2 regions of the Mucilaginibacter sp. P4_E8 genome follow, and region 2 is predicted to be linked to the other one. Evidence: riboswitches for the same ligand, from Rfam matches in the RefSeq annotation. Region 2 holds a riboswitch; the other holds the start of a gene.
What was found. Region 2 has a riboswitch for cobalamin ahead of metE (5-methyltetrahydropteroyltriglutamate--homocysteine S-methyltransferase). Riboswitches for the same ligand answer to the same signal wherever they lie in the genome.
Positions count from the first base shown of each region.

Region 1: another riboswitch for cobalamin. It lies ahead of AC1DRQ_RS05010 (TonB-dependent receptor); the one in region 2 lies ahead of metE (5-methyltetrahydropteroyltriglutamate--homocysteine S-methyltransferase).

Region 1 covers NZ_JBFUJG010000007.1:67,190-82,379, reverse strand. The annotation lists gene AC1DRQ_RS05020 (cell surface protein) at 1-632, opposite strand, end outside; gene AC1DRQ_RS05015 (YncE family protein) at 663-1,805, opposite strand; gene AC1DRQ_RS05010 (TonB-dependent receptor) at 1,810-3,843, opposite strand; cobalamin riboswitch at 3,988-4,188, opposite strand; gene AC1DRQ_RS05005 (sugar phosphate isomerase/epimerase family protein) at 4,537-5,481, opposite strand; gene AC1DRQ_RS05000 (sugar phosphate isomerase/epimerase family protein) at 5,491-6,351, opposite strand; gene AC1DRQ_RS04995 (ThuA domain-containing protein) at 6,694-10,134, opposite strand; gene AC1DRQ_RS04990 (AAA domain-containing protein) at 10,503-12,398, shown strand; gene fbp (class 1 fructose-bisphosphatase) at 12,561-13,595, shown strand; gene pckA (phosphoenolpyruvate carboxykinase (ATP)) at 13,984-15,190, opposite strand, start outside.
Region 2 covers NZ_JBFUJG010000006.1:76,865-92,054, reverse strand. The annotation lists gene AC1DRQ_RS04440 (MarR family winged helix-turn-helix transcriptional regulator) at 1-369, shown strand, start outside; gene AC1DRQ_RS04435 (MFS transporter) at 398-1,654, shown strand; gene AC1DRQ_RS04430 (isochorismatase family protein) at 1,675-2,241, shown strand; gene AC1DRQ_RS04425 (M20/M25/M40 family metallo-hydrolase) at 2,548-4,098, shown strand; gene AC1DRQ_RS04420 (NAD(P)-dependent alcohol dehydrogenase) at 4,175-5,215, opposite strand; gene AC1DRQ_RS04415 (helix-turn-helix domain-containing protein) at 5,297-6,184, opposite strand; gene AC1DRQ_RS04410 (putative quinol monooxygenase) at 6,356-6,748, shown strand; cobalamin riboswitch at 7,195-7,396, shown strand; gene metE (5-methyltetrahydropteroyltriglutamate--homocysteine S-methyltransferase) at 7,560-9,866, shown strand; gene AC1DRQ_RS04400 (beta-ketoacyl-ACP synthase III) at 9,924-10,928, shown strand; gene AC1DRQ_RS04395 (acyl-CoA thioesterase) at 11,117-11,500, shown strand; gene AC1DRQ_RS04390 (porin family protein) at 11,676-12,317, opposite strand; gene AC1DRQ_RS04385 (YitT family protein) at 12,433-13,293, opposite strand; gene AC1DRQ_RS04380 (aspartate kinase) at 13,649-14,905, opposite strand; gene AC1DRQ_RS04375 (RsiV family protein) at 14,906-15,190, opposite strand, start outside.

The sequences.
Region 1 (15,190 bases), on a different contig from region 2:
TTGGGGAAATATGGCTGCGTGTTGTATATGTTTCTTTTTATATAACCTCTGTTACCGTGATTATCTCTCCAGGGCACATCGCTGGTATCATTTTTAGGACGGGTATAAGTTACTGTGTAGTTACGCACGTAACCCTCCTGATTATACTTACTGCCTCTTAGCTCGTACCAGGTATCATCGGGTTTGCCATTACCGTTTTTATCATCCATAACCCATATTATCCCAGGCTCGGCAAAAAGATTGAAGGCATTACCAAACACGATAATATCGGGCTTGTTGTAGCCATTTAAAACCGTATGATCAAAACCATACACCACATAGCCACCCCAGGCTCCAAGTGTTAACAGGTTATCTTTCCCTTTTAAAATGGTTTTTGCTACTTCGGCGGTTCCAAAACCGGTGTTAATAAACTGGCCGGGGGCTGGTGTGTACTCAAAAAACTGGGTTACATAAGGGTTACTGCTTGCTGTTAACGGCCGTATAGGTGCTGTTGGGGTAACGGGAGTTACCGGTTTTTCTGGTTTTACAGGATCAGCCGCATCCTGATCTTTTTTACATGATGCCAGCATGGCGAGGCTAAGCAAAACCGCCATTGATAGCGTTTTGCTGTAGTTTAGGTTTGTTTTTATCATTTTATTAGTTTCTATTTTTATATAAAGTGTTTAATAAGCAAATGCAAAATGCGCGGGGATATCGCCCGCTGTTACCGACCATTTTTTCTTCCCGTTAACATCAAAGCAGTATAGCGTTCCGGGGGTTACATAATCTTTGGCATCGGTAACCAATACCTCTTTTGTAATAGGATTTACGGCGATACCATAGGGTACTTTGATCTGTGTTTCGGTTCCGTCGGTAATAAATTTGCGGTTAATAACGGTTTCGTCCTTCACGTTAAGCATGGAGTAGGTTGTTACATTTCCACCGGTTATATAGCTAAATTCATAACTATACATGTAGGCTATGTCATCATCTATCCACAGGTTGCTCACACCAAAATCAAATTCCTTTTTAACCTGGTCGGTTTTTGTATCGATCACAAACAGTTTGGATGGGATCTTATAATAATCGCCCCTTGAGGTTACATAGATATCGCCATACTTGTCGGCTTTTACACGGTCAAGGTTAATGGCTACGTCTATGCGTTTCAGTTCGGTAAATGTGGCCAGATCAACCACCGAAACGGTACGTTCATAATTCGGGGGACTGTATCCGCCCGAGTTGGCTACGTACAACTTTTCGCCCACTATAGCCATTTCTTCGGGCTGCCGGCCAACGGTAACTTTACGGGTGATCTGTAAACTCGCGGTATCAATTTCATCAACCGCGCCATTTGGGGCATTGGGGTCGCCCACTTTACCCAGATAGGCGCTCACATAAGCTTTACCATTATGGAAAGTAACGTAACGGCAATTAGCTATGGTGATAACTGATATACGCTTACCTGTACGCGCATTCAGGATCTCTACTTTGTTTGATACATTAACCACCACGTAAACTTTTGAGCCATATATGCCAATATCATTGCCCACATCGCCCAAACCTTTGGTTACCTCGGGGTTGGTTTGGTTATAGATATTCCGGCGGTACTCGCCCGTAGTATAATCCAGGTAATCAAGCGAAGCTTTATTCATGTTCATATTACCCTCGTTAAGCAGGTAAAAACCTTTTACCACACTTGCAGGATCAGCAGGCAGCAGTGTTTTAACCTCTTCAGGTATTGGTTGGGATGCCTTGCGGCATGAGCTGTAAATCAGGATCAGGCATCCCAACAACAAGCATTTGATAATATAATTTATGTTTTTCATAGGTTTAAAAAGTTGAACTTATAGTGAACCGGTAATTGCGCCCCGGCAACGGGAAATTGTATACTACATCATAGTACTGGTTAAGCAGGTTATTTACCTCGGCGGTAAGTTTTAGCCTATGCTTGTTGTACCTGGTTGTATAGGTAAGCCCTGCATCATGAGTGTACCAGGGCGGCATGTAGTTTGCCAGTTCATTAGCTTTTTGATTATACCTTTCGCCAGTATATATATAACTGTAGGTAAATGTCAGCTTGCGCCATTCGGCCGCTATCAACACAGAGCCGCTGTTAACCGGGGTATATGGGATCTGTTGATTATAGTTAAAATCGTTTTTATCGGTTACATCTACAGCCTTTTGGTAAGTGTAGGCGATGCCCGTATTAACAAATACATCATGTAATATTTGCCAGGTTGCCTGCGCGTTAATGTCTATTCCTTTAATATGAACCTTGCCTAAATTAATAATCGACCATCTGCCCAGGTCAGCACCCGGAACAGCTACGATCTTGTCCCTCACCTGGTTGTAATAAGCATCAGCCTGCAGCGCAAAATATACCAGCGTTTGCTGGTGCAGGGTTTTATTATAGGTAAACCCTACATCATACTGTTTATTAAATTCGGGCTTTACTGCGGCGTAGCCTACAAAAGTGTAGTACAGATCATTAAAGGTTGGCAGCCTGAAAATACTTTTATAAAACCCGCGTATCCTGAAGTCGGGGTTTTCAGTTGGTTGCCAGGAAAGCAGCAGCGCGGGTGTATATTCCTTCTTTTTGTCAGAATTACTTTCTATCGAAACCTTATCGTTAACAAAGGTGCCCAGTAAATTTACCTGCACATTAAGGCGTTTAAAATGCAGCTCAGAAGCCAGCGCGGTTAGCAGGGTATTGCGTACCGGAGGTGCAAAACCATATTTGGCCGAGTCATTTTCTGTGATGTGCAGCGTATTCCACTGGTAATCGGCAGCTAAGGCAACATCCCAGAATTTGTTGATCCGCAATTTGTTGGCAACAGAAAAGTAGAGCTCGTTCTCATAATATCGATCATTGAGCAAACCCGTGGTAGTAGTAATATCAGGGTTTACGTAATGGCTGTAGGTATTGGCATACTTGCCACTTAGCATTAAGCTATACCGATCACTGAATTTTTTATTGTATGACGACTGAACAAACACATCCCTGTCCCACAGCCGCTCATGCGAATCAAATTTGTTGGATACTATGGCAGCGGGCAATCCGCGTTCTGAGTTGTATAAATATCCCTTAACCGCCCATTTGCTGCTGTCTTTGAGCTTGCCATTTAAACCGGCCTCTACGCGTTGCGCGTCGATATCTCCGTTTTGCCTTACCGCGGTTGTATCATAAACCCCATTAGTGTACCTGAACTTATAGCGCCCGTTGGCATGCACAAGCTCTGTACTAAAGGTGCTGTAAACATTATCGCTCAGCTTATATTGCCAAAAGAACGAAGGATTTAACAGTCCGGATGAACCTGTTTTAAAACTGACTTTCCCGGTTGAGCTGCTGCCGGGCTCAAACCGGGGTTGCCTGGAAGTAAGGTAAATGGCACTTCCCGCCGAAAAACCTTTTGCCGATTGAAATATGGTGCCTTTTTGTGCATTATATAAAGCTATCTCTTCAATATTGTCAAGCGAGAACTTGCCAAGATCAACCTGCCCGTTCTGCGAGTTCCCAAACTCAACCCCATCATAAAAAACGGCTACGTGGTTACTGCCCAGACTACGCACGTTAATGGTTTTAAGGCCACCAATACCACCGTAATCTTTTAATTGTACCCCCGAAAAAAAGCGGATAGCATCGGCTACAGAAAAGCTGTTTAGTTTTTCTAACTCGGCGCCTTTTAATACCTGTAGCGGCGTGGCCGATGTATTGCGCGATGAGATCCTGCCTGCACGCACAGAAACCTCTTTAAGATGATGGTTTCTTAAAGTATCTTTTGATGATGAGCGGATGGTATCGGCATTTTGCGCCATTAAATTGCCGCAAAGTGAGCCTTGTATTGCTACAAGGCAAGCCGACACCAATAGAAGGCACAAATATTTGTACAGGCGTTGCAATATTTTCTGTTCGTAAAAAAATTAAACAAACAGCAAACAGGGTATAACAAATGGAAATACAACACACGTGAGGTATCCTCATTCCAGCTTCAATCCCCGAAAGCTATGAATACTTATAATGCAATGGCAGGTCTTCTGACTTACTCCCTGCTTATCCGGCCTTCCCATCCGCCCAAGGCGAACAGTGGCTAAAGAATGGATAGCGGTTAACGGAGCTTACAGCTGCGGGACAGTTCCGGAATTACACCGAATTCCCTTTTAATCCCTAAACAAATAAATGCTCAGGGAACCAAAAGCGACGCAAATATAGAATAAAAAATATGGGTAAATTTATTTATATATCCCCAAATGTGGGGAGGAAGAAAAGTAAAGTAAAGGCCTCGAACAGTACAAGAATTTCTCCACAGTTAGGAGCGTTTGGGTTCATTCCCCTTCAGAGTAATAGCCCATGATAAAACAGGATTAAATTTTAAAGTGTTGGCCTGTGCGATTCCCTCCCGACGGGAGGGTGTAGGGAGGGGTTTATGCGACCTACATCACGAATAAACCCCTCCCTGCCATTACACAAACCACCGCGCCCCTCCCCAAGGAGGGAATCTYATCTACCAAATAACCCAACTGTTATTGATGGGCTATTATTCTCTGGGGGTTAGGGTACTAAACCTTCGCCGCTATAGCCTTCATTTTGCTAAGCGCGGTTTTTGCCACCAGCAGGGCATCCTGCGCGTAATAACTTTTATTAAATACTTCGCACGATATAATAAGCGGCCTGTCGGGATTTTTAACCAATTGTAAAATACGTTTTACAGGGGCTACCCCATCGCCAACATACACCCTGTCGGGCTCAGATATTTGTTCAGGACTGATACCTGCGGGATAATCATTAACATGAAATATCTCTAATGCCTGTTTGCCCACAAACTGCAGACTCTCCACCGCCGATTGCCCTTTATATACATGAAATACATCCAGCAACATCCGCGCGTCGGGGTGCCCGCATTGGGTTACTACATACAATACCTGGCTTATGTGTTTTAAATTTGCCGATCCTCCCCACATTTCCAGTTGAGGTATCACACCGGTTTCGCGGCCCATTTTAAGGATGGTGTTATAGCGCTCCGTAACCGTATCCAGGTTAATAACCTCCGATTTTGTAGCTCCTGCCGGCGGAGCGGCTATTCTATGGCAGCCAATTTTGGCCAGCATTTCCATTTCGGCCTGTAGCTGGGTAAGCCCTTGTTTACGTATGGCATCATCGTCAACAATCCACTGTGCAAAGCCAATGGCGTTCTCCACCCTGATGCCCAAACCATCAATGATCTTTTTAGCCTCGGTTATTGAGCCACCATTTTTAAGATAGGTTTGCAGGGTATCTATCCATATCTCCACAGCGGTATAACCGGCTTTGGCAGCTACTTCAAGCTCCTTTATAAAGCCAAGGTTATGGCCCCGTATGGTGCTCATGTTTAAGGAGTACACAAAACCATGATCGTTTTTATCAACCTTAATTGCCGCTCCCGCGGGACCACCCAAAGCAGCGGCCCCTGCCGCCAAACCTAAAGTTTTTAACACCTGCCTTCTGTTTAATGAATTATCAGCCATGAAACGTTTTTAATAAGTTAAACTCTTGATATAAGCAATGGTTAGCGGTATCTGGGTACTGTATGACGGACTTTCATCCTCAATAAAATAATGTTTAATGCCCGCTTTTTTTGCCGCCTTTAATACCTCGGGGATATTGATCTGCCCGGTACCTAATGCTACATCATTTTTGGTATCAGTGCCGCCGGTAAGGTCGTTAGCAACGCCTTTCCTGATGTCTTTCAGGTGCATCAATTTCATACGCGACGGGTATTTATTGATCAGCTGTGCCGGATCCTGTCCGCCGTGGAACGACCACAGGATATCAATCTCGAACGATACATATTTAGGATCGGTGTTTTTGGCGATATAATCAAACAGGGTACCATCCTCATACTTACCAAATTCATACCCATGATTATGGTAGCAAAAGGTAAGTCCGCTTTCCTTTAATATTTTGCCAACACGGTTAAAATCAGCCGCGGCCTTTTTGGCATCTTCCAAAGTAAATTCCTTTTTATGGGGTATCCAGGCTACCATGACGTATGATGCACCCAATGTTTTAGCCAGCTTAATAACTGATTGAGGATCTTTAACAATATCATCATAACCTGCACCTATTGATGGTATTTTGATACCCCTTTCGTCGCAAAGTTTTTTAAATTCCTCTTTGGGCATATCCTTGGGCCCCTCTCCTTCCAATTCGGTTATGCCAAAGGATTTAATAGTATCCAGAACCGCTGCTGTGGCTTTAGGCATACTGCTGCGGAAAGTGTACGCCTGCACACCTATAGCATTGGTAAAAAGCGGCTTGCCGCTTTGGGCAAACCCCTGTGTGTGTCCCAAGGCCACAGCCATGCAAACACTAAAAAAAATCGAATATCTTTTCATAAAAACAGGATTATAGGTTACTTAATTATATTAACTATGAGTTCCCCTCTCAAGAGAGCAATAGCCCATCATATGACAGAAGGGTAGCCCACTACGGGGCACACCAAATTTTTACAATTATTTTCTACAAATATGTAGTCCCTACGGGACATGAAATACAGCCACATTTGCAGCTTAAATTATTGCTCTATGTCCCGTAGGGACTACATATTTGTAGAAATAAAACCAAAAGGTTTTTTGCCCCGTTAGGGGCTACACCTCTTGAATTAGCATAGATGCTGTCTTTTCATGGGCTATTACGCTCTCCAAAGGGGAATCGCAATTCCCCTGCCCAACTATTAATTACTGAAACTGAATATCTTTTAAACTAATAATGCCATCGCTTGGTTTGGTGCGTTTAATAGCAAAAAAGTAAATATCGTGCTTACCGGTTACCGGTTTCTGTACTTCACCGGTTAGCCAGGCCAGTTTCTTCCAGTCGCCGGTTCCGCTGTATGCCGTCGAGCTGATCACCGGACCAGCCTGTGAGTCAATACGTACCTCAATTTCGCCTGCAGCATCTTTTGACGCGTACTGGTAAGCAAACTTTGTAATACCCGACAGATCAACATCTCTGAACATGACATACGATTTATGGTTCCCTGCCGAAAGATCATCCTTAAAACGATTAAAACCTTTTAACTCATCGGCATAAACCGCCTTTACATTGGCATTGCGCAAAGTAACCACATCGGTACCCGTTAGCGGACCAACCACTTTGCCCCCATTATCCGTATATGATGCCAGTAGGGTGTACTCGCCACGTGGCTCGGCATCATTAAATTTAAGGTTAAGGACGCCATGCTGCGGTAAACGTATAGCCTTGTTCTTTTTATCAGTAAGTGAAAAAATATACCTTACAATTTCCTTGGTATCTGCATTTGATAGTTGTGGGTGGGCGCTCATTACATGCTCCGTTCCCCAGCTCCCGGCACCGCCCGCGATGATCTTTTTTGATAATTTATCTGTCGATCCCTTTTGAATTTTGTACCGGTTTGCAATAGCCGTAAAACTTGGACCTACCGCGGTTTTATTGATCAAATGGCACGATTTGCAATCGCTGGCGGCCATCAGCGCTTTACCCGGATAGTTTACCTCCGTGGCAGATAAGGCTGCCAGGTTCTTAACGGTTTTATTATCGGCAGATGGCTGCGGGTTATAGATATAGAAAAGCTTTACACGTTTAGGATCAATCACTTTATCCTCCTTATCCTTAACCACTACATTGTACTTAAATGGCTTACCCTTCCATATAAACGATTCATTATCGGCACTGGCTATCTTAACTATTGGCGCGGTATTACCCACTTTTACCATAATAGTATCCTTGCCAACCAATCCGGCCTTATCAGTTACTTTAAGTATAGCTCTGTAGGTGCCCGGTTTGGTGTAGGTATATTTTGCCGACGATGTAGTTGCTCCAACCGTTTTACCGTCAAACAGCCACTGGTAGGTTATTTTATCGTCGTCATCCAGATCTTTACTACCCTGTCCGTTAACACTTACGGTAAGCGGTACCTGCCCTGCTATCTCCTTTTTAACCGGCATGGTTTTAAGTTCGGCAGTTAAATATTTGGTATGCTGATACAGGGATTGCATAGCGGTATCTGTTATGCCTGCTTTGGCAATGGGCGCACGGTTACCGGTATTGTATTCTATTTTCACCAGGCGTGCATCCTCGTTTTGGGCACCATAAACCGAGCCGTACTCCAGCATATAAAATACGCCATCTGATCCAAACTCCATATCAATAGGCCGCCTGAAATCGCCTGCCGAAGGCATAAAAGCTTCGTTGCGCACGTAATTCTCTTTTTCGTCAAACCTCAGGTCAATCACCCAATTACGCATCCAATCGGCCACAAACAACGCGCCGTCATAGTACTCCGGAAACTTATTAGGATTTTTAACATTGGCATCATACTCGTAAAAATCACCACCGATGGCGCACCTGCCGCCCATACCCAGTTCCGGAAACTCGTCAGACGAGGCGTAAGGGTACCAGATCATGGCCGGTGTGGCTGGTGGCAATACATTTAAGCCGGTGTTGTTGGGCGAATTATTTACGGGAGCTTTAGGATCAAAATTAGGACCGGGGGTAGCGGTTACAAAATCCCAATGCGAATAGGCGAAGTTGTTGCCTACAAAATAGGGCCAGCCAAAGTTGCCTGCTTTTTTGGCCTGGTTAAATTCGTCATAGCCGCGTGGCCCGCGCGGTGAATCTTTACCGGCATCAGGGCCAATCTCGCCCCAGTACAATACCGATGTTTTAGGATTAACCGCTATACGATAAGGGTTACGGCAACCCATTACATAAATTTCGGGCTTTGTTTTAGCAGTTCCTTTAGGGAAGAGGTTCCCTTCGGGGATGGTATATGTACCGTCGGCTTCGGGATGGATCCTTAAGATCTTGCCTTTAAAATCGTTGGTATTACCGGCACTGCGCTGCGCATCAAGACTGTAATGCTCCTGTCCGGGGCGCTCATCCAATGGTGCATACCCATCAGATGGGAACGGACTTGAACTATCGCCGGTTGACAGGTAAAGGTTGCCCTCTTTATCCCAGGCCAGTGAACCGCCATGGTGCGCCCCGCTTACTTTTTGAACCGGAACTTTGAGTAATATTTTTTCGGATGCCAGGTCAAGCACGTTTTGCGGACTCAGCTTAAAGCGTGACAGTTGAAAGTTAAGCGGCTCTTCCGTTTGTCCGGCAGGCATATAATAAATGTAAACAAACTGGTTAGTTTCAAATTTAGGGTCGAGGGTTAAGCCTATAACCCCGGTACCGCCCTCATAGGTAATGGGGAATTTACGGATAACCTTAAACTGTTTGGTTTTGGTATTATACACAGAAAAATTGCCCATCAGCTGGGTAAAAAACACACGACCATCCTTAGCAACAGCCAGCTCCATAGGCGATGCGATATTGTTAACCAATACGGTTTTTACAAAGCGGCTTTGATCTGGCGCTACTTTGGAGTATGACTTACTGTAATCAAGCGGCTTGCCATTACCCATGGCATATTTAATACCACCCAGCAACTGCCCTAAAAACAGGGGGTCACTATAACTTTCGTCGGTATGGCCGCAACCGGTATAAAATGAGCGGCCACCATCAAACTCATGGTACCAGGTAATAGGATGGTCGGCGCCGTTGGTGCCGCCGTTATAGGTATTCTCGTCCAGACTGGCTAACACATGTATGCCGCTGTAAATAGATTTATAGTTATACCATTCGTCGGTACGCTCCCACCGGGCAGGCAGGTTCGCGGTTATAGGGTTTGTTCTGTCGGTAACATCAACGGTGGCCTTGCGGATGTTTGAATTATTGGGATGGCTTGAAAAGTACGCCCCAACCAATTTACCATACCAGGGCCAGTCGTACTCCGTATCGGCAGCCGAGTGTACGCCTGCATAGCCACCGCCTGCCTGTATGTAGCGTTCAAAGGAGGCTTGCTGTATGGCATTAAGCACATTGCCTGTAGTACAGTTAAATACCACGGCCTGATATTTTTTTAAATTATCGTCATTAAAATCATCGGCATTGGTGGTGGTATCAACCTCAAAGCCGTTCTCTTTACCCAGCTTTTGAATGGCCGCTATACCAAACGGGATACAGGAATGGTGCCAGCCCAGGGTTTTTGAAAATACTAAAATACGGGTTGCAGGAGCGGGCTTTTTAAACGAATACAGTAAAAAGCTAAGTCCGATCAATAAAACACAGGTAAGTTTTAATTTTAATGACATGGTGTGAGATTTAGTTGATATTTTTCATTCATCAACCGATATATCCATCATCATAAAACTGCTGTTTTATCGTGGCTTTTTACACAACGGTAAAAAAATACAACACTATGATAAAATACTACCGGCTTAATAATTGGCTATTACAATATTAGCATTTATTGTGTATTAAATACACTTATCTGTAATTCTTTAAATATTGTAAGTAAATTGTTACCTGAGTTGGGGACTTTTGGACGATGAGAACATCAGACTAAAGGATTTAAATGGGGAATTCTTTGATCAAACTTCACCCATCTTATTATCTCAAAATCCCATAGTCCAAAAGTCTTATAGTCTCAAAAAGCAAATTCGTATTACCTTTGCAGTTAATGGATTATTTTAAAAGACTCCTTGATCTGCTTAATAAAGAAAAAGATGAGGATCGCAACGCTTACTTAAAATTAACTGAAAATACAGCTGCAGCAGACAGGAGAACGCAGGGCCTGGCCTGGTACCCTATTGCCATCAGAGGTACAGAGCCTGGCCGGGGTGATTATATTAACCTTGAAGTAGAACGTACCACGCATAAGGATATGTCGCACCAGTTCAGGTTTGGCGTACCTGCGGCCTTATTCTCCAACCATGCCCCTAAGAGTGATCGCGTGGAAGGCATTATCACTTACCAAAGCGGCGACCGCCTGAAGATCACCTTATATACCGATGAACTGCCCGACTGGAGCCGGGATGGCAAACTGGGTATCGACCTGCTTTTTGACAACAATAGTTATGACGAAATGCAGAATGCCATCAAACAGGCATCGGCACTAAATAATAAGCCACAGGAAGGACGTTTGGTTAATATCCTCACCGGCGAAAAATCTCCCGCGTTTAATACCATATCTCCTGTATCCATTCCCCATTTAAATACTTCGCAGGTGGCGGCGGTTCAAAAAATAGTTTCGGCGCAGGATCTGGCTATTGTGCATGGGCCGCCGGGCACCGGTAAAACAACCACACTGGTACAGGCTATTAAAGCGCTCATACATCAAAATAAAAAACAAATACTGGTAGTTGCCCCAAGCAATACCGCGGTTGACTTGCTAACGGAAAAACTGACTGATGAGGGCCTTAATGTATTGCGCATAGGTAACCCGGCCCGCGTATCTGAAAAGTTATTTTCCCTAACCCTCGACAGTAAAATGGCCGAACACCGGGACAATAAAGAGGTACGGAAACTTAAGAAGCAGGCCGGCGCATTCAAAGACATGGCGCATAAATATAAGCGCAGTTTTGGCAAGGCCGAACGTGACCAGCGTAAAGCCCTGTTCCAGGAGGCACACCGGATTATGAAGGATGTTGCCGCCACCGAACAACATATTGTTGACGACCTGGTAGCCAAAGCCCAGGTGATCACCGCTACACTGGTTGGCGCCAATCATTATACCATACGCGATGTTAAGTTTGATACCGTAGTTATTGACGAGGCTGGCCAGGCCCTGGAACCAGCCTGCTGGATCCCCATATTAAAAGCACAAAAGGTAATTTTGGCTGGCGACCATTGCCAATTACCTCCTACTATTAAATCGGCCGAGGCTGCCAAAAACGGATTAAGTACTACCCTGCTCGAAAAATGCGTGGCCCTGCATCCCGAAGCTGTTGTATTATTGGATGAGCAGTACCGCATGCACGAAGCCATCATGGGCTTTTCATCGGGTGTGTTTTATCAGAACAAACTTAAGGCACATGCTTCAGTTGCCCATACATTGTTATTTCCGGGTGATATGCCCATTTCCTTTGTGGATACCGCAGGCTGTGGTTTTGATGAGCAGCAGGAAGGCACCAGTTTGGCCAACCCTGACGAAGCCGTATTTTTATTAAAGCATTTGAACCGGCTGATCAGCAGTTTGAATAACCCTGAAAGTTTCCCAACCATTGCTATTATTGCTCCTTATAAAGAGCAGATCAGGATACTGAAAGAACAATTGGCTGATAACCCCGAACTGCTTGCCTATAATAACTACATAGCTGTAAATACCGTGGATAGCTTTCAGGGCCAGGAACGTGATATAGTTTATATCAGCATGACACGCAGCAATAATGAAGGCGAGATCGGTTTTCTGTCTGATATCCGGCGGATGAATGTAGCCTTAACCCGGGCTAAAAAGAAACTGGTAGTTATTGGCGATAGCTCCACCCTTACCCGCCTGCCTTTTTATACCGATTTTATTGATTACACCGAACGCCTGAATGCTTACGAAAGCGCTTGGGCCTATGCCGGTGATTGAGATATAGCGATAGTGCCATTTTACCACATCAGTTACACGGTTATGTAAAAAGCGCAAACGTTACCGAAGAAAAATGTGCTATTTTTTCGAATTTTAGTGTTGTTTATAATTATCTTGTGAAAAACCAAAAGTAAATAATTACGTACGAAATACACTAAGATCATGACCCCTATCAAAACTTTAGGACAATTTATCATTGAAAAACAGGCAGATCATCCTTTTGCAAAGGGCGAACTTTCAAGACTGCTGCGCGATATAGGCATTGCCGCCAAAATAGTTAACCGCGAGGTGAACAAGGCTGGATTGATGGACATCCTGGGCCAGGCCGGCAGCACAAACATACAAGGCGAAAATCAGCAAAAGCTTGATATTTATGCAAACGAACAATTTATATCGGCCCTGAAAAGCGGCGGCGAATGCTGTATTGTAGCATCCGAAGAAAATGAAGAGATTGTAATGCTGGATACCGATGTATCATTAGATGCCAAGTACATTGTTGCTATTGACCCCCTTGACGGCTCTTCTAATATTGACGTTAATGTATCTGTGGGCACCATTTTTTCCATCTATCGCAGGCAAAGCACCGAAGGCAGGGCAACATTAGAGGATGTTTTGCAAAGAGGTGTTAAGCAGGTAGCTGCAGGGTATATCATATACGGCACATCAACCATGCTGGTTTATACAACAGGTAAAGGTGTTAACGGCTTTACACTCGACCCTTCTATAGGCGAATTTTGCCTGTCGCACCCTGAAATGCAGATCCCTAAAACAGGCCATATATATTCCATTAACGAGGGCTATTATGTGCATTTTCCGCAAGGTGTAAAATCATATATCAAGTATTGCCAGGTAGAGGATGAGGCTACCCATCGTCCTTACAGTTCGCGATACGTTGGCTCTATGATTGCCGATTTGCACCGCAGCATGATTAAGGGTGGTATTTTTATTTACCCGGTGACAGCGGCCACACCGGGCGGTAAACTGCGCCTGGTTTATGAATGTAACCCCATGTCATTTATTATTGAACAAGCCGGCGGGCGGGCCACCGACGGCAAAACCCGCATCCTGGAGCTGGAAGTTACCTCGCTGCACCAACGTACCCCCATTTTCATCGGATCGGAACAAATGGTACTAAAGGCAGAAGAATTTATGGCTGATGCAGTAGATGAACCAATAAGTATTGGTTTGGTTGGGTGATAAGAAGCCCCCTCTAAACGGCACAGCCATCATGAACACAAAAAATAATATAATAATGTGAATAATCTCCCCCTTTGGGGAGACTTTAAGAAGCATTTTAAAGCCCTCTTCTTTGGAGAGTAATAGCCCATGAAAAGACAGCATCTATACTAATTCAAGAAGTGTAGCCCCTAACGGGGCAAAAAACCTTTTGGTTCTATTTCTACAAATATGTAGTCCCTACGGGACATGAAATACAGCCACATTTGCAGCTTAAATTGTTGCTCTATGTCCCGTAGGGACTACATATTTGTAGAAAATAATTGTAAAAATTTGGTGTGCCCCGTAGCGGGCTACCCTTCTGTCATATGATGGGCTATTGCTCTTTGGAGAGGGTTGGGTGAGGCTTCTATCTTGCCTCTTCAACCACCGGCCCTACAGAACACAGCATTCCGTCAGAAAACCCTTTGTACTGACTACAGTTTTTACGGAAAAGCCCGGCCAAATGATGGGCAGTTTCTTCGTAACTGTATGGATTGGCCCAGGTATTTGCCGGGTTCAACATGGCCGATGGCACACCGGGGCACCATGCTGGTATCATCAGGTCAAATATGGGTAGCTTTTGGTATGGCCCATAATCCAGCTGACCATTAAGCGCGGCTTTGATCATGGCCCTGGTATAGCTCAATTTTATCCGCTCGCCCGTACCATATGAGCCGCCGGTCCAGCCGGTATTAACCAGCCACACGTTTAAAGGGTATTTATCCAGCTTTTCACCAAGCATTTCAGCATATTTTGTGGGATGTAATGGTAAAAATGCACGCCCAAAACAAGCCGAAAAAGTAGCTTCCGGCTCATTGATCCCGTATTCAGTGCCGGCAATTTTAGCGGTGTAACCCGATAAAAAGTAATACATAGCCTGTGCCCTGTTCAATTTGGCAATAGGCGGCAGCACACCAAAAGCATCAGCCGTAAGGAAAAATATATTCCGGGGCACGTCGCCCATGGCCGGGCTTACCGTATTGCTGATATAGTGCAACGGGTATGACAGCCTGATATTCTCGGTTTTTGACAGGTTATTAAAATCAACTGTTTTTGACAGCGGATAAAAACACGTGTTCTCTAAAAGCGAACCACGCTTCATGGCCTGGTATATCTGAGGCTCTTTTTCGGAGCTCAGGCCGGCTATCTTAGCATAACAGCCTCCTTCAAAATTAAAAACCGAATTTTCGCCCCAGCCATGTTCATCGTCCCCGATCAATTGCCGGTCGGAGTCTGCAGAGAGCGTGGTTTTACCAGTACCCGATAAGCCAAAAAAGATGGCCGTATCCCCATTCTCTCCTTTATTTGCAGCACAATGCATAGGCAGAATATTGTGCTGAGGTAAAAGGAAGTTCAGTACGGTAAAAACAGATTTTTTTATTTCGCCGGTATAACCTGTGCCGCCTATCAGTATGATCTTACGGGTAAAGTTGAGCATTACAAAATTATGCTGCCGGGTTCCATCAATAACCGGATCGGCTTTAAATCCAGGAGCCGATATGACAGTCCATTCTGGATCGATAATACCTTCCGGACGCAGAAATAAGTTATAGGCAAATAGATTCTGGCTCGCC
Region 2 (15,190 bases):
CTACGCAAGCAGTCGTCTACGGCCGCGCAATTGTCGCTTACCGAGCGGTCAACCATTGCCCTTTTAGATCAGCATGGCGAATTGTTGCCTAATGAACTGGCTGCTATGGAAAAGATCACTACGCAGAGCATGTCGCAGATACTGAGTAAGCTACAGGAGATGGGGCTTATTAAAAGGCGCATATCTGAAACCGATAAGCGTAAGGCCATCATCACCCTGTCTGATCTGGGGCGCACCATGTTGTACCAGGTACGTAATGAGCGCGATGAATGGCTTAACAAGGCACTGGAAGCCACCTGCACAGCAGAGGAAAAGGCACTGCTTAAAAAGGTCATAGGGCCTTTAACCAAATTAGTTGATTTTGATTGATCCCCAAAAAAGGAGGGGAAGATGAGTAATGAATATAAATACATTTAATGCTTTTAAAAGCCGCAATTACCGGCTTTATTTTACCGGGCAATCCATATCATTAGTGGGTACCTGGATGCAGAAAACCGCTGTAAGCTGGGTGGTTTACTCGCTAACACACTCGCAGTTTATGCTTGGGGTTACACTTTTTGCCAGCTTGTTCCCATCGTTCTTATTGTCATTTTTGGGCGGGGTAGTATCTGACAGGTATAACCGCTTCCGTTTGCTGCTGGCCACACAGGCCGCCTCTATGATACAGGCCTTATTGCTTACCGCGCTGGTGTTCTGGGGGCATTATGTGGTTTGGGAAATTATAGCGCTTAGTGTGGTTCTGGGTGTCATCAACGCGTTTGATGTGCCTGCCCGGCAATCACTGGTGTACGAAATGGTGAACAAAGCCGATCTGCCTAATGCCCTCGCGCTTAATTCATCCATGGTAAACTTATCGCGATTGATAGGTCCGGGTATAGCAGGGTTGATACTGGAAAAATTTGGCGATACGGTATGTTTTGGCATGAATGCCCTAAGTTTTATAGCGGTAATAGGTTCGTTACTGATGATGAGGCTGCCAAAATTAGCATCTGCAAAACATGATAAAAATATCTTCTTTGAACTAAAGGAAGGGTTCGACTATATCAAAAATACCCCATCTATCAAATTTGTACTGGCTATGCTGGCTATGATCAGTCTCATGGTTTTACCCTTCAGTACGCTGATACCCGTGTATGCCAAGGATATTTTTAAAGGCACGGCATCAACCTTTGGGGTTATTGATAGTGTGATAGGATTGGGCGCGTTTTCGGGTGCCATTTTCCTGGCCTCATTAAAGCCTGGCCACAACCTGAAAAAGATCCTGGCCATCAGTACCCTGATATTCGGGGGCGGGCTGGTCATTTTTTCGCACATGCATAACTATCCTTTGGCCCTGTTATTTGCAGCTATAACCGGCTTCGGGATGATGGCGCAGATCACCATCAGTAATACCCTGATCCAAACTACTGTTGCACCCGCCATGCGCGGGAGGGTGATCAGCTTTTACGCTATGGCCTTCTTCGGGATGCAACCGCTTGGTGGTTTGCTGGTAGGTTCCGTTTCGCAATGGATAGGTACAGCAAATACGGTGATGGCCGAAGGGATGGTAGCACTGTCAATAGGCCTGCTGCACATCCGTTTCCTGCAGAAAAGCAAATTAAAAAAAGCCACCGTGCAAACATTAGAACAGCAACCCATCAACACACTCGCTTAAGAATAAATTAAACAAGAAACATGATAACTTCGTTAGATAAAAACACCGCCCTTGTATTAATTGATCTGCAAAATATGGTTGTAAAAATGGCTGCGGAGCAATTGATTACTCCTGTAATTAAAAACTCGGCCAAATTATTAGCCGCATTTCGTGAAGCTAAATTACCCGTGGTGATCGTTAATGTTAACCCGGTAGGTTCTGCCGCATCAAAAACGCGCAAAGACGCCAACAGATCAGTCAATGGCCCTTTGCCGGATAACGCATTGGATATTATTCCTGAAATAAAAACAGCAGAAGGGGATATCCTAATCACGAAAGAAACCTGGAACGCTTTTTACAATACCACGCTGCATACCGAATTGCAACATCAGGGTATTACCGGTATTATACTGGCCGGTGTTTCTACCAGTATTGGTGTGGAAGGCACGGCCCGGTCGGCCAATGAGTATGGTTACCATATTGCCTTTGCCAGCGATGCCATGACCGATCTGTTTCCTGAAGCGCATGCCCATAGCTTCAAATACATTTTTCCGCGTTTGGGCGAGGTGGGTACTACAGATGAGATCATTGCGAAGTTGGGGGAGTAGTAAGTATTCCTCTTACATACTCAGGATGTAAAAAACGTTCTTTATGGCTAAGTAAAAAAAACTATGTCATTTCGAACGATAGAGAGAAATCTTCTACAACTTTTCATACGAACTATGCATGATGTATAAGATTTCTCTTTCGCGCCACCCTTATTCCCTTTCTTTGCTCTATCGAAATGACATTTTTCAAAAAGATGTGTTCACACAGTAAGTCATACCGCAGGGCATTTTTTTAAAGAATGTATTAAACCTGTTACCCAAATCATAAGTGTTAGGGAGTTTGCTTGTTTTTTATAAATTAGGTTTATGAAAAATATTTACCATAATATCTGGCATAAAGTAAAGCCACTTGCTTTGGGCATGGTACTTTGCAGCAGCATTGCCGCCGCGCAGTCCAGTAACCCTGTTATTGACGCTATCATGAAAGAGGAAACCGCCAATTCGCAACTGGAAAAACTGGCGCATGAACTTTTTGATGGCGTTGGGCCGCGTTTAGTAGGCACACCGCAAATGAAACAGGCCAATGATTGGGCTGTAGCCAAATACAAAAGCTGGGACATACCCGCCCATAACGAAAAATGGGGCGAATGGCGTGGCTGGGAGCGGGGCATATCGCACATTGATATGGTTTCGCCGCGTATAAAATCACTGGAAGGTACGCAACTGGCCTGGAGCCCGGGTATGGGCAAAAAAACGGTTACCGCCGAAGTGATCATACTGCCAGACCTTGCCGACTCGGTTGCTTTTCAGCAGTGGCTGCCAAATGTTAAGGGCAAATTCGTGATGATATCCATGTGCCAGCCAACCGGCCGGCCCGATTATAACTGGCAGGAATTTGCTACCAAAGAATCATTTGACAAAATGAAGACTGAACGTACCGCCATGACCGACGCCTGGCGCAAGCGTATCAGCAAAACCGGTTATACCACCAAAACGCTTCCTGTTGCGCTTGAAAAAGCCGGTGCAGCAGGGATCCTGACCAATAACTGGTCGGCTGGTTTTGGGGTTGATAAAATATTTGGCGCCAATACCAAAATAGTGCCTACGGTTGATATTGCCTTGGAAGATTATGGGATGCTTTACCGCCTAAGTGAATCAGGAGGGAAACCGAAGATCAGTATGCACACCGAATCAAAAGAATTGGGTGTAGTGCCAACCTTTAATACCATTGCCGAAATAAAAGGCACGGAGAAACCGGATGAATATGTAATGCTTTCCGCACATTTCGACTCCTGGGATGGTGGCACCGGCGCTACCGATAACGGTACCGCTACCCTTACCATGATGGAGGCTATGCGCCTGTTAAAAAAATTCTATCCGCATCCTAAACGCACCATACTGGTAGGGCATTGGGGGAGTGAAGAAGAGGGTTTGAATGGTTCGCGCGCATTTGTGGAGGATCACCCCGAAATAGTTAAAAATTTACAGGCCCTGTTTAACCAGGATAACGGTACCGGACGGGTAGTTAACCTGTCGGGTCAAGGCTTTGCTGAAGCAAAGGATTACCTGGGCAGGTGGCTGGCAGCAGTACCCGATACCATTAAAAACCGGATAAAGACCAATTTCCCTGGTCAGCCCGGTGGTGGTGGGTCTGACTTTGCCTCGTTTGTGGCAGTTGGCGCCCCCGGATTTTCCTTAAGCTCGCTTAACTGGTCATACGGTGCATACACCTGGCATACCAACCGCGACACGTATGATAAAGTTATTTTTGACGACTTGCGGAATAACGCCATGCTGGCGGCTATCATGGCGTACATGGCCAGTGAAGACCCTGCAAAAACGGTGAACACCAAAACCGAAGGGATAAAATGGCCCGTTCAGGTTAAGGCAACACGCAGTGGCGGGTTGGATAAGTAATACTTTAAATAGACGAAACAAAAAAGAGCGCCTGCTTACAAGCAGGCGCTCTTTTTTATAAAGTGATTTTTTAAGATTACAGCGTAGCCATATCAATAACAAAACGGTAACGAACGTCGCCTTTAAGCATACGATCATAAGCCGCGGTAATATCTTTCATGTCAATCATTTCGATGTCTGAAACGATATTGTGTTCTGCGCAATAATCAAGCATTTCCTGAGTTTCGGGCAGGCCGCCAATTCCTGATCCTGAAACGCTTTTACGACCAGCCAAAAGCGAAAATGGATGAATGGCATAAGGCTCTGATGGTACGCCAACGCAAATGTGTGTACCATTTGTTTTTAATAACGACAGGTAAAGATTCATGTCGTGCTCGGCAGAAACCGTATCCAGAATAAAATCAAACGAACCTTTAACAGCTTCTAACTGGGCAGGGTCTGATGTTACCACAAAGTGGTGTGCACCTAAAGCTTTGGCAGCCTCTTCTTTAGATGGTGATGTACTTAAAACAGTAACATCGGCACCAAAAGCAACGCCAAATTTTACGCCCATGTGGCCTAATCCGCCAAGGCCTAATACGGCCAATTTGTGTCCTTTGCCTACTTTCCAGTAACGCAGCGGCGAGTAAGTGGTAATGCCCGCGCAAAGTAACGGCGCAGTAGCAGCAAGCGGTAGCTTATCAGAAATGTGCAGTACAAAATCCTCATGAACCACAATAGTGTTTGAATAGCCGCCGTAAGTTGGCACACCATCTTTACCCTTGCCATTGTAAGTTTGTACATTACCATTTAAACAGTATTGCTCTAATCCATCTTTGCAGTTATCACAGGTTCTGCAGGAGTCAACCAGGCAACCTACGCCTGCAAGATCATCTGCTTTAAATTTCTTTACATGATCGCCTACTTTAATTACTTTACCTACAATTTCGTGGCCTGGTACCATTGGGAAGATCCCCGGGAACCAATCGTTTTTTATTTGGTGAAGATCTGAGTGGCAAACACCACAGAATAATATTTCCAGTTGAACATCGCGTGGTCCAACTTCCCTGCGTTCAAAATCCCAGGGGGCTAAATCTGTTTCAGCGGTTTGAGCTGCATATCCTTTGGCTTGTATCATAGGTTTTATGTTTTATGTTAACAAATTTATAATGATTATCCTGTTTGGTAGCTAAACATTTCAAAGTAATAATTATACTTTTCAAAGAGCTTTTCTTAAAGCCATAGGAGTAAAGCCTGTATGCTTTTTAAAAAAGTTATTAAAATAAGAAGCATAATCAAAACCCAGGCTGGCGGCTATTTCCGCAACGCTCCAATCTGTATGGCTTAATAATGATTTTGCTTCAGCAAGTACCCTGTCATTAATATGGGTGGTGGTTGATCTGCCGGTAATTTCACGCACGGCAGCGTTTAAATGGTTTACGTGTACCGCCAGCTTGTCGGCGTAATCCCCGGCCTTTTTCAGCGCCAGCGAATACTGTGGCGATTCAACAGGAAATTGTTTCTCCAACAGGGTCAGAAATAGTTTAGCTATACGTGAGGCCGCGTTTTGAGGTGTGAAATAAGCCACGGCGGGCTGCATCTTAATAGCCTCATGAATAATCAGGTTCAGGTGGTTACGGATAAGCTCATATTTATATATGTATTCGCTGTCAAGCTCCTGCTGCATCCGGCAAAAAATGCTGTGGATATAATCAGCTTGCGTGTCATTCAGGAAATAAACAGGGTCGCCGCCGGCTTTAAATAAGGATGATTCCTCCAAGCTTTCCATGCGATTCCCGCTTTGCAGAAATTCATTCGTGAACACACAAAAATAACCTGCAGCTCCTTCATGATCACCCTCCCAGGAGTAAGGGACTAAAGGATTAGTAAATACGAGGGCAGGTTTATTGATCTCGATACCCCTGTTTGCATAAAGTAACTGGCTATTGCCACTGAGTTTTAAGGTGATCTTGTAAAAGTCGCGGCGGTTGTAAGAGGCGAGGTTGCAGTAACCCTCGTATATAGTAGCAACCCTGAACTGTGTAGAGTCGCCTTTATTGCTTTCAAAATTATAAGAACCGTTTTGGGGTGTGTTTAACGCTTGCATGTTCAAAGTTAAACATTTCAAAGAAAAAGCGAGGTGGTTGGTTGGAGGACCGGTATATTCAAAATTTACACTTTCTAAGAACCTCAGGTATATCTTCAGGAGATCCAGAGGGGTAGAAATAAGGCCTTTTTATTTAATGGGCTTTCGTATCTTAGGGTAAACAACAACTCAATGAAAAAGAAGATACTTTAWGTCATAGGCAGTGTGTTACTGGCATTTATTATAAATACAAAAGGTATGGGTCAGGAAAATATCCATATGTATAGAATAGCTAAAATTCAAGTCGACCCGGCACAACTGGATAAGTATAATATTGCTTTAAAGGAGCAAATGACTACTGCTATTCGTGTTGAACCGGGAGTGCTTAGTTATTATGCAGTTGCCGACAAAAAACAACCTTCTCACATTACAATCTTTGAAGTGTACGCCGATTCAACAGCATACAAAGCTCATATACAAGCCCCGCATTTTAAAAAGTACAAAGAAACCGTTCAGCACATGGTTAGCTTTTTAGAGGTTGTAGATGTAAATTTAATTGGTTCGGCAAAAAAGCCGGGAATGTGAAAAGTTGCATTTTTCGTCCCCTCAGGGTCTCTCGTGGGGACCTGTGGGAGTCACTGCAGCTACGGTAAAATATGATTTAAATTTACACTTGTCTGACTTGAGAAGACTTCATTTACCTTCAAATAGCGCTCAAAAATTACACTTCTCTGACTTTTTATCCAAATCGGTTAGAAGATTATTTTTCAAATCACTTGCATTGTTTGTATCACATCCGTTACATTTAGGAAAATTATAAACCAAAATGCAGAAACACATCCTAATTGTTTATCTATTGGTTGCCTGTTGTGTGGCCGGTATCCTGATCAAATCTTTCGTGAAAAACAGGTATTTTAGAAAGAGTTAAAAGAAAATGCAAATGTGCACATCTCCAATCTGCACATTTGCATATCTGAAATCTGCACATCCGTATCAATCTATTCCCTATATTTGCCCTCAATAAAGTTCTTTACTTTTTTTCTGCATGAGGTTTCCTGCTATATTTAGGCAGGGATTAAAAAGGAACCGTGTGTAAATCACGGGCTGTCGCGCAACTGTAAGTAACACAAAAAATTGTTGCCTTTACCAGGTCCATTGTCTGCTTTAAGGCAGATGAGAAGGACGGCAACAATGTTACAAGCCAGGATACTTGCCCCAATGTATAAAGACAATGCTTTCGCGTTTTGAAGCAGTAGTCGAAGAAAAAGAATAACCGCAGGCTTTCACATGCTTGTGCGTTAAGCTTTTGCCTTTTATTACCATTTCCCGAAAGCATACCGAAAACCGTAAGGAGCATTAATTCAATTTAATGTTTAACCAAAAAAGTTTTATGCGTATGCTCAAAAACAATCTCGGGTATCCTCGTGTAGGTGCCCTCCGTGAACTCAAAAAGGCCAGTGAATTGTACTGGGCCGGCCTATCCAGCCGCGACGAACTATTTGCCGTTGCCCGTCAGCTCCGTATTGGCCACTGGCAAACCCAGGCCGAAGCCGGTATCGATCTGATCCCCTGTAACGATTTTAGTTTTTATGACCAGGTGCTGGATACATCGCTCATGTTGGGCGTAATCCCCGAGCGGTATACCCCGGTGTTAACACAAAACAGGGCCAATACCGAGATCGACCTTTATTTTGCCATGGCCCGCGGCTATCAAAAGGATGGCCTGGATATAACCGCCATGGAAATGACCAAATGGTTTGATACCAATTACCATTACATTGTGCCGGAGTTTGTACAAAATCAGCAGTTTAGGCTATTCAGTGAAAAGGTATTTGACGAATTTACCCTGGCCAAACAACATACCGGCACAACACCTAAACCAGTACTCATAGGCCCCGTATCGTACCTGTTGCTGGGTAAGGAAAAGCAGGCCGGGTTTGATAAGATAGACATGATCAAAAAGTTGGTACCTGTTTACATTGAAGTATTAAAAAGGCTGAAAAGCTATGGCGCGGTTTGGGTACAGCTAGATGAGCCTTTCCTGGCGCTTGATCTTACCCAAAAAGAAAAAGAGGCTTTTGTATATGCTTATAACGAGATCAGCAAAAACTGTCCTGGTATAAAAGTACTGCTCACCACCTATTTTGAAAGCCTGCAGGGTAATACCCAACTGGCTGTAAACCTGCCGGTAAGCGCACTGCATATCGACCTGGTACGTGCACCGAAGCAATTGGATGAGGTGCTTACCCTGCTGCCCGAAAAGCTTAGCCTCTCGTTAGGAGTAATTGATGGCCGCAACATCTGGAAAAACGATTATATCAGGTCGTTATCACACATCAAAAAAGCAATAGCAGTTATTGGTGAAGACAGGGTGATGATAGCGCCAAGTTGCTCCCTGCTGCATACCCCGTTTGATCTTGATCTGGAAACAGCCATCAACCCCGAAATAAAAAACTGGATGGCCTTTGCCAAACAAAAACTGAACGAGGTTAATGAACTTGCTGAAATTATTAATGGCGATAATGGCTTGTTGCAAGCCAATTTGCAGGCCATATCAAGCCGTAACCTGTCAAAACTGATCCACAAGCAGGAAATAAAACAACGTACTGCCGCCATCACCGATGCCGATGCCCAGCGTGATAGTACATTCGGCACACGTCAAAAAATACAACAGCAGCGCTTTAAATTACCCCTGTACCCTACAACTACCATAGGCTCATTCCCGCAAACAGATGATATCCGCTCGCTTAGGGCACGACTAAAAAAAGGCGAGCTAACCACCGCCCAGTATGACGAACAGATAGAAAAAGCCACCATTGATGCCATCCGCTGGCAGGAAGAAATAGGTCTTGATGTTTTGGTTCATGGCGAATTTGAACGTAACGACATGGTTGAATACTTTGGCGAACGTTTGGATGGCTTTTTATTCACCAAAAACGGGTGGGTGCAAAGCTATGGCAGCCGCTGTGTTAAACCACCGGTAATTTATGGCGATGTAAGTCGCCCGGCGGATATGACCGTGCGTTGGAGCAGCTTTGCGCAGGCCAATACCAACAGACTGATGAAGGGTATGCTTACCGGACCGGTAACCATACTGCAATGGTCGTTTGTGCGCGATGATCAGCCCCGTTCCGAAACTACCTACCAGATAGCCCTGGCCATCCGCGATGAAGTGGTTGCCCTGGAGCAGGCAGGTATTAAAGTGATCCAGATTGATGAACCGGCTATAAGAGAGGGTTTGCCATTGCGCAAAAAGGATTGGGCGGCTTACCTGCATTGGGCTGTACGGGCGTTTCGGATCTCGGCCAGCGGGGTGAGGGACGAAACGCAGATCCATACCCACATGTGCTACAGCGAGTTTAATGACATTATAGGTAACATTGCCGATATGGATGCCGATGTGATCACGATAGAAACCTCACGCTCGCAAATGGAACTGCTTGCCGCCTTTGCCGATTTTAAATATCCAAATGAAATTGGTCCGGGTGTTTATGATATCCATTCGCCCCGCGTACCTACGGTTGATGAGATGGTGAGCATGCTCGAGAAAGCATCGGCATTACTGCCGGCCGGTAATTTATGGGTTAACCCCGACTGTGGTTTAAAGACCCGCAGATGGCCCGAAACGCAAACCGCGTTGGTAAATATGGTGGAGGCTGCAAAACAACTTCGTAAGTTAGTTGTAGAAACAACAGTTTCCTGACAGGTAAAACAGGCAATTTCCGTATAATTGCCTGTTTTTTGTTGAATTTTAGTATTTATGAGATTAAAGAGTAGCGCGGTTATAACGGGTGTAGGTGGTTATGTTCCAGATAACATTTTGAGTAACAGCGATTTAGAAAAAATGGTTGAGACTAATAGTGAATGGATAGTTTCAAGAACCGGGATAAGAGAAAGAAGAATTTTAACCGATAAATCGCTCGCTACCTCTGATATGGCCACCTGGGCCATAAAAGATTTACTTAATAATACTAAAGTTTCTCCCGACGAAATTGACTGTGTCATCATTGCTACATCAACTCCTGATCACCTGCTGTTATCAACAGCCAGTATTGTTTGCGATAAGGCTGATTTAACCAATGCCTGGGCAACTGATGTTAATGCTGCTTGCAGTGGTTTTCTTTATGCTTTTACTATGGGCGCCAGTTTGGTTGAAGGCGGTCGTTATAAAAAAGTTATTGTTGTTGGGGCCGATCAGAACAGCGCCATTATAAATTACAAGGACAGGAACACCTGTATCCTTTTTGGAGATGGTGCCGGAGCAGTATTAATTGAACCAACAACTGATGATGTAGGTTTAATTGACAGCGTTTTTAAAACCGATGGCAAGGGCAGGGAGCACCTGTATGTACCTGCCGGTGGTTCTAAATGCCCGGCTACACCCGAAAGCGTTGCCGATCGCAAGCATTTTATACAACAGGATGGCCGTATAGTTTTTAAGGCTGCCATTAATGGTATGACCGATACCTGTACAACTATATTAAAGCGTAACGATCTTGACATTTTGGATATTGACTGGCTGATACCACACCAGGCCAATTATCGGATAATACATGCCGTTGGCGATCATTTAGGCTTACCTGCCGAGCGGGTAAAGGTGAACATTGACAGATACGGAAATACTACTGCTGCAACCATACCATTATGTCTTTGGGATTTTAAAGACGATTTTAAATATAACGACAACATCATACTAACCGCCTTTGGAGCTGGTTTTTCATGGGGTGCCACCTATTTAAAATGGGGAAAGCTGAGAACTGCTTAAGTCTTTAATACCAATTACCACTTGTTAATCAACGCGTCATTGCGAGGTACGAAGCAATCTCTACACAGGCAGGTCAATCATGCAGGTTTTATGCTTTTCTGTTTGCTCTGTATAGCTTAGAGATTGCTTCGTACCTCGCAATGACGCGTGTATTTAGTTTTTCCTGGAAAAACAACAAAATATCAAAAATGACAACAGAAGAAAGAATAAAAACATCCGAAACACGGATATTTAAAGCCGTGTTCCCTAATACAACCAATCATTACGATACCCTTTTTGGCGGTACCGCTATGCACCTGATGGACGAAGTTGCTTTTATTACCGCTACCCGTTTCACCCGTAAAAGGATGGTAACCGTATCGTCAGACAGGATAGATTTTACACGGCCTATTCCTGCCGGTACCATCATTGAACTGATAGGCAAAATATCTCATATTGGTAATACCAGCCTAAAAGTACAGGTAGAGATCTATATTGAAGAAATGTATTCCTTTGAACGCGAAAAGGCCATCACCGGCACATTCACCTTTGTAGCTATTGATGAGCATAAGCAGAAAGTAAGCGTATTGTAGAAGAGCTTAAAGCTAAAGGCTGAAAGCATAAAGCCAGTTAGTAGTTTGTGATACTAAAGGAAGAAAAGCGGGGCATGCCCCGCTTTTCTTCCTTTAGCCTTTAGCCTTTAGCCTTTAGCCTTTAGCCTTTAGCCTTTAGCCTTTAGCCTTTAGCCTTTAGCCTTTAGCCTTTAGCCTATTTTAACATAAAGGCAAGCCCAACATTCAGGCTTGCACGGGAATTACGCACAGCAGAATAGTCATTCATTTTAAATATGTCTGTTATGCCTCCCTGGTTATCATACTCAAGCAATAGTTTAAGGTTATCAGCTAACTTTATTTTGGTGCCAATTCCAAGTGTTAATCCAACATCTATATTTTGAAAGTAGTCCTTTACGTCAACACTAACATCGGTTGCCTTTGCACCGGCCAAATAACCGGCATAAGGACCAAAATTTAAATACCAATTACGTTTTTTACCAAAATGCCAGTTGGCCATAACGGGCAGCGTAATATAGTTCAGGTTATAGCTGGTAGAAAAAGTTTTGTTGTTTGCATCGCTAAAAAAACCATTACCCCAGCCCTTTTGGTCAAAAATCAATTTGGTTTTCAGGCTCCATCTGTTCGAAAAGTAAAAGTCGGCAGAGGCTCCGAAATTAAAACCAGTTCTGTATGATTGAACTCCGGGTATGTTTGAGGAGTTGGTATAACTATTATTGGTTACTGTAGAAACATTAAATCCTGTATTAAAGCCCAGTTCAACATCGCCCTTTTTTTGCTGTGCAAATGTTACGGTATAAACGCCAAGAATAATAATTGTGATAAGGATTTTTTTCATATATGATTTGGTTCAAGCCGCAAAGAAAATACTTTATTAGCGTAGGGCCTAAAGCTAAAAGTCATAAATGAAAAGCAAATGAAAATACTTACTTGTTAAACAAAAGTTTTCTGCATTAATGAAGTCCCTTGCGTTTTAGTAAACCACCCGTAGTATCATCAATGCTTTGCTGCACAATGAATGCTTTAGGGTCAATATCCAGAATGGTTTGTTTGAGCGAGGGGATCTCGAGGCGGGTGGCTACGGTAAAAACAATATCGCGTGGGTCATTGATATGTCCATCTTTACCATAGCCACTTTTACCCTGGTAAATGGTAACACCGCGGCCCAGGGTTTCGGTAATGGCTTTTCGTATAGCTTCACTATGGGTAGAAATAACCGTAATGCCTGAGTATTGCTCAATACCATTCAAAATAAAATCGATCATTTTGGCGGCAGCCATATAGGTAAGTATGGAGTACATGGCCGGTTCAACACCCAGAAAGAAGGCTGCAAGGGTAAATATCACTACATTGAGCAATAAAATAAAATCGCTCACTTTAAGCAGTTGCGTTTTTTTGCTTACTAAAACGGCGGCAATTTCGGTGCCATCAAGTACAGCCCCGCCCCGCATGGCCAAACCGCTGCCCGTACCTATAAACACCCCGCCGAAAATAGCGGTGAGTAGCTTGTCGTGCGTAACATCGGGGAAACTAATAACCGCCAGGCTAACGGATAATAAGCCAATAGCCAGCGTGCTTTTAATGGCAAATTGAAGGCCCAGTTTTTTGTAGCCGAGCCACAGGAACGGTACATTAATAAGAAAGATCAGGATAGAAATAGGGGCGGCCGTAATATCTGATATCAACATGGATACACCCGTAGCCCCACCATCAATAAAATGACTCGACAATAAAAAGCCTTTTAAACCAAATCCGGCAGATAATATTCCAATTCCGATCGTTATTGTATCTTTTATTGTCTTAATAGCGTTCATCCCCAAATATAGCAGATTAAGGCTAAAATGAGGCTGCTTGTTTGTTAGAAATGGATAAACCAGGTATAAAAGGAGACAAATGTAATGTGTCTCTACGGAATATTGCTATTAATTATGACCCCTCACAGTCGCTCGGCTGGAGCCAGCAGGTGTTCGGAAGATTGTAATCCCAGTATATATTCCCTCCCTTGGGAGGGGTGAAGTGGATTGTGGCAGGGAGGGGTTTATACATGCGATACAAACTTGCAATGCTTACTAAACCCCTACCTCCCCTTCCCCAGGGAAGGAATCGCACGGCCTCCGGGCTTTCTTTTATTCCTGCCAAGCGACTGCAAAATCCTTATTGTTCTGAATATTACTTCACCACCACCTGCGCCGTGTTCCTGCTGATCTGTTCCAATAAAATAGTTTTGCCTTCGGTTAATTCCTTTAGTGCGCTTTCAGTATGATGTCTTATGGTGATCAGGGTAAGCCCGCTGTTGTATTTTACTTTAAAATCTTGTTTAAAGTTGTCAAGCAGTTTTTCAAAACGCTCCTCATAAAAGTCAAAACAAACAGAAAAGCTCAGGGCCGATGTTTGCATCACGTTTACTTTTACCTGGCTTTGCGCAAACAGGCGGAAGATATCGCTCAGGTGATCTTCGGTGACAAAAGAATAATCTTTGGTGGATACCGACAGCAATACCTGGTTTTGTTTCAGGATGATCACTGGTTTTACAAACTGATTTATGCCATCTTCCTTGATTATTGTTCCGGTTGCGCCGGGATCAGTGAACGGTTTAACCAGCAGTGGTATTTTGGCGTTCTGTAACGGTTTTATGGTTTTTGGGTGGATAACACTTGCCCCGTAATAGGTCATCTCGATAGCCTCGGTGTAGGATAGCTCATCAAACTTTACGGTATCTGTAAAAAACTTAGGATCGGCGTTTAATATGCCCGGCACATCCTTCCAGGTAGTAACTGACTCGGCACCCAAACATGCCGCGAATATGGATGCGGTATAGTCAGACCCTTCTCTGCCCAAAGTCGTGGTAAAGTTTTCGGACGTGCCGCCTAAAAAACCCTGGGTTACCACGGCGCCTTTATCAAGCAATGCAGGAATATCCTTGCTGATGCTCTCCCTTGTTTTGTCCCATTGCACAACACCTTCGCGGTAAGTATTATCGGTATGGATATAGCCGCGTACGTCAACCCATTGGTTTTTTACGCCATCCTTATTCAAATAAGCGCTGATGATACGGGTTGATACCAGTTCGCCGATGGATACGATCTGATCGTAGATGAAATCATAGTCATCATGTGGTTCGTCCTCAATCATCCAGTCAATTTCAACAAAGGTATTGGCTATCTCATCAAACACGGGGTGTTTAGGTTCAAACAGTTGCTGCAATATATCAAAGTGATATTGTTTTATACCATCATAAATAAGGTGCATATTTTCGGTTTGATCCACATATGCGCGGGTCAGGTTTTCGAGCGCGTTGGTGGTTTTACCCATGGCCGATACCACGATGAGCAATTGATTTCCGGTATATTTTTTAACAACACTGGCCAAATTAATGATACCACCGGCATCCTTAACTGATGCCCCTCCGAATTTAAAAACAAGCATTTATTTAGCGTATTTGGTCACAACCGTATTTGGTCGCAGTAATGATTTGATTTGTGAATAGGGGATAACCAGCGTTGTGATACCCGCTGCATAAGGCTTAATTTCATACTGGTTATATATAAACTTAAGGCCTGTTGGTGTGATGGAAAAATTATCGTTCAGGGCGAATTTATTGTCCTTGAAAAAATAATCGTTTGCTAAAGATGCGGTATCGCTGAGTTTTTCATCCTTTCTGAAAATTGCCTCGGCAATGCTCTTTAATTTATCCTGGTAGCCGGTTCCAAA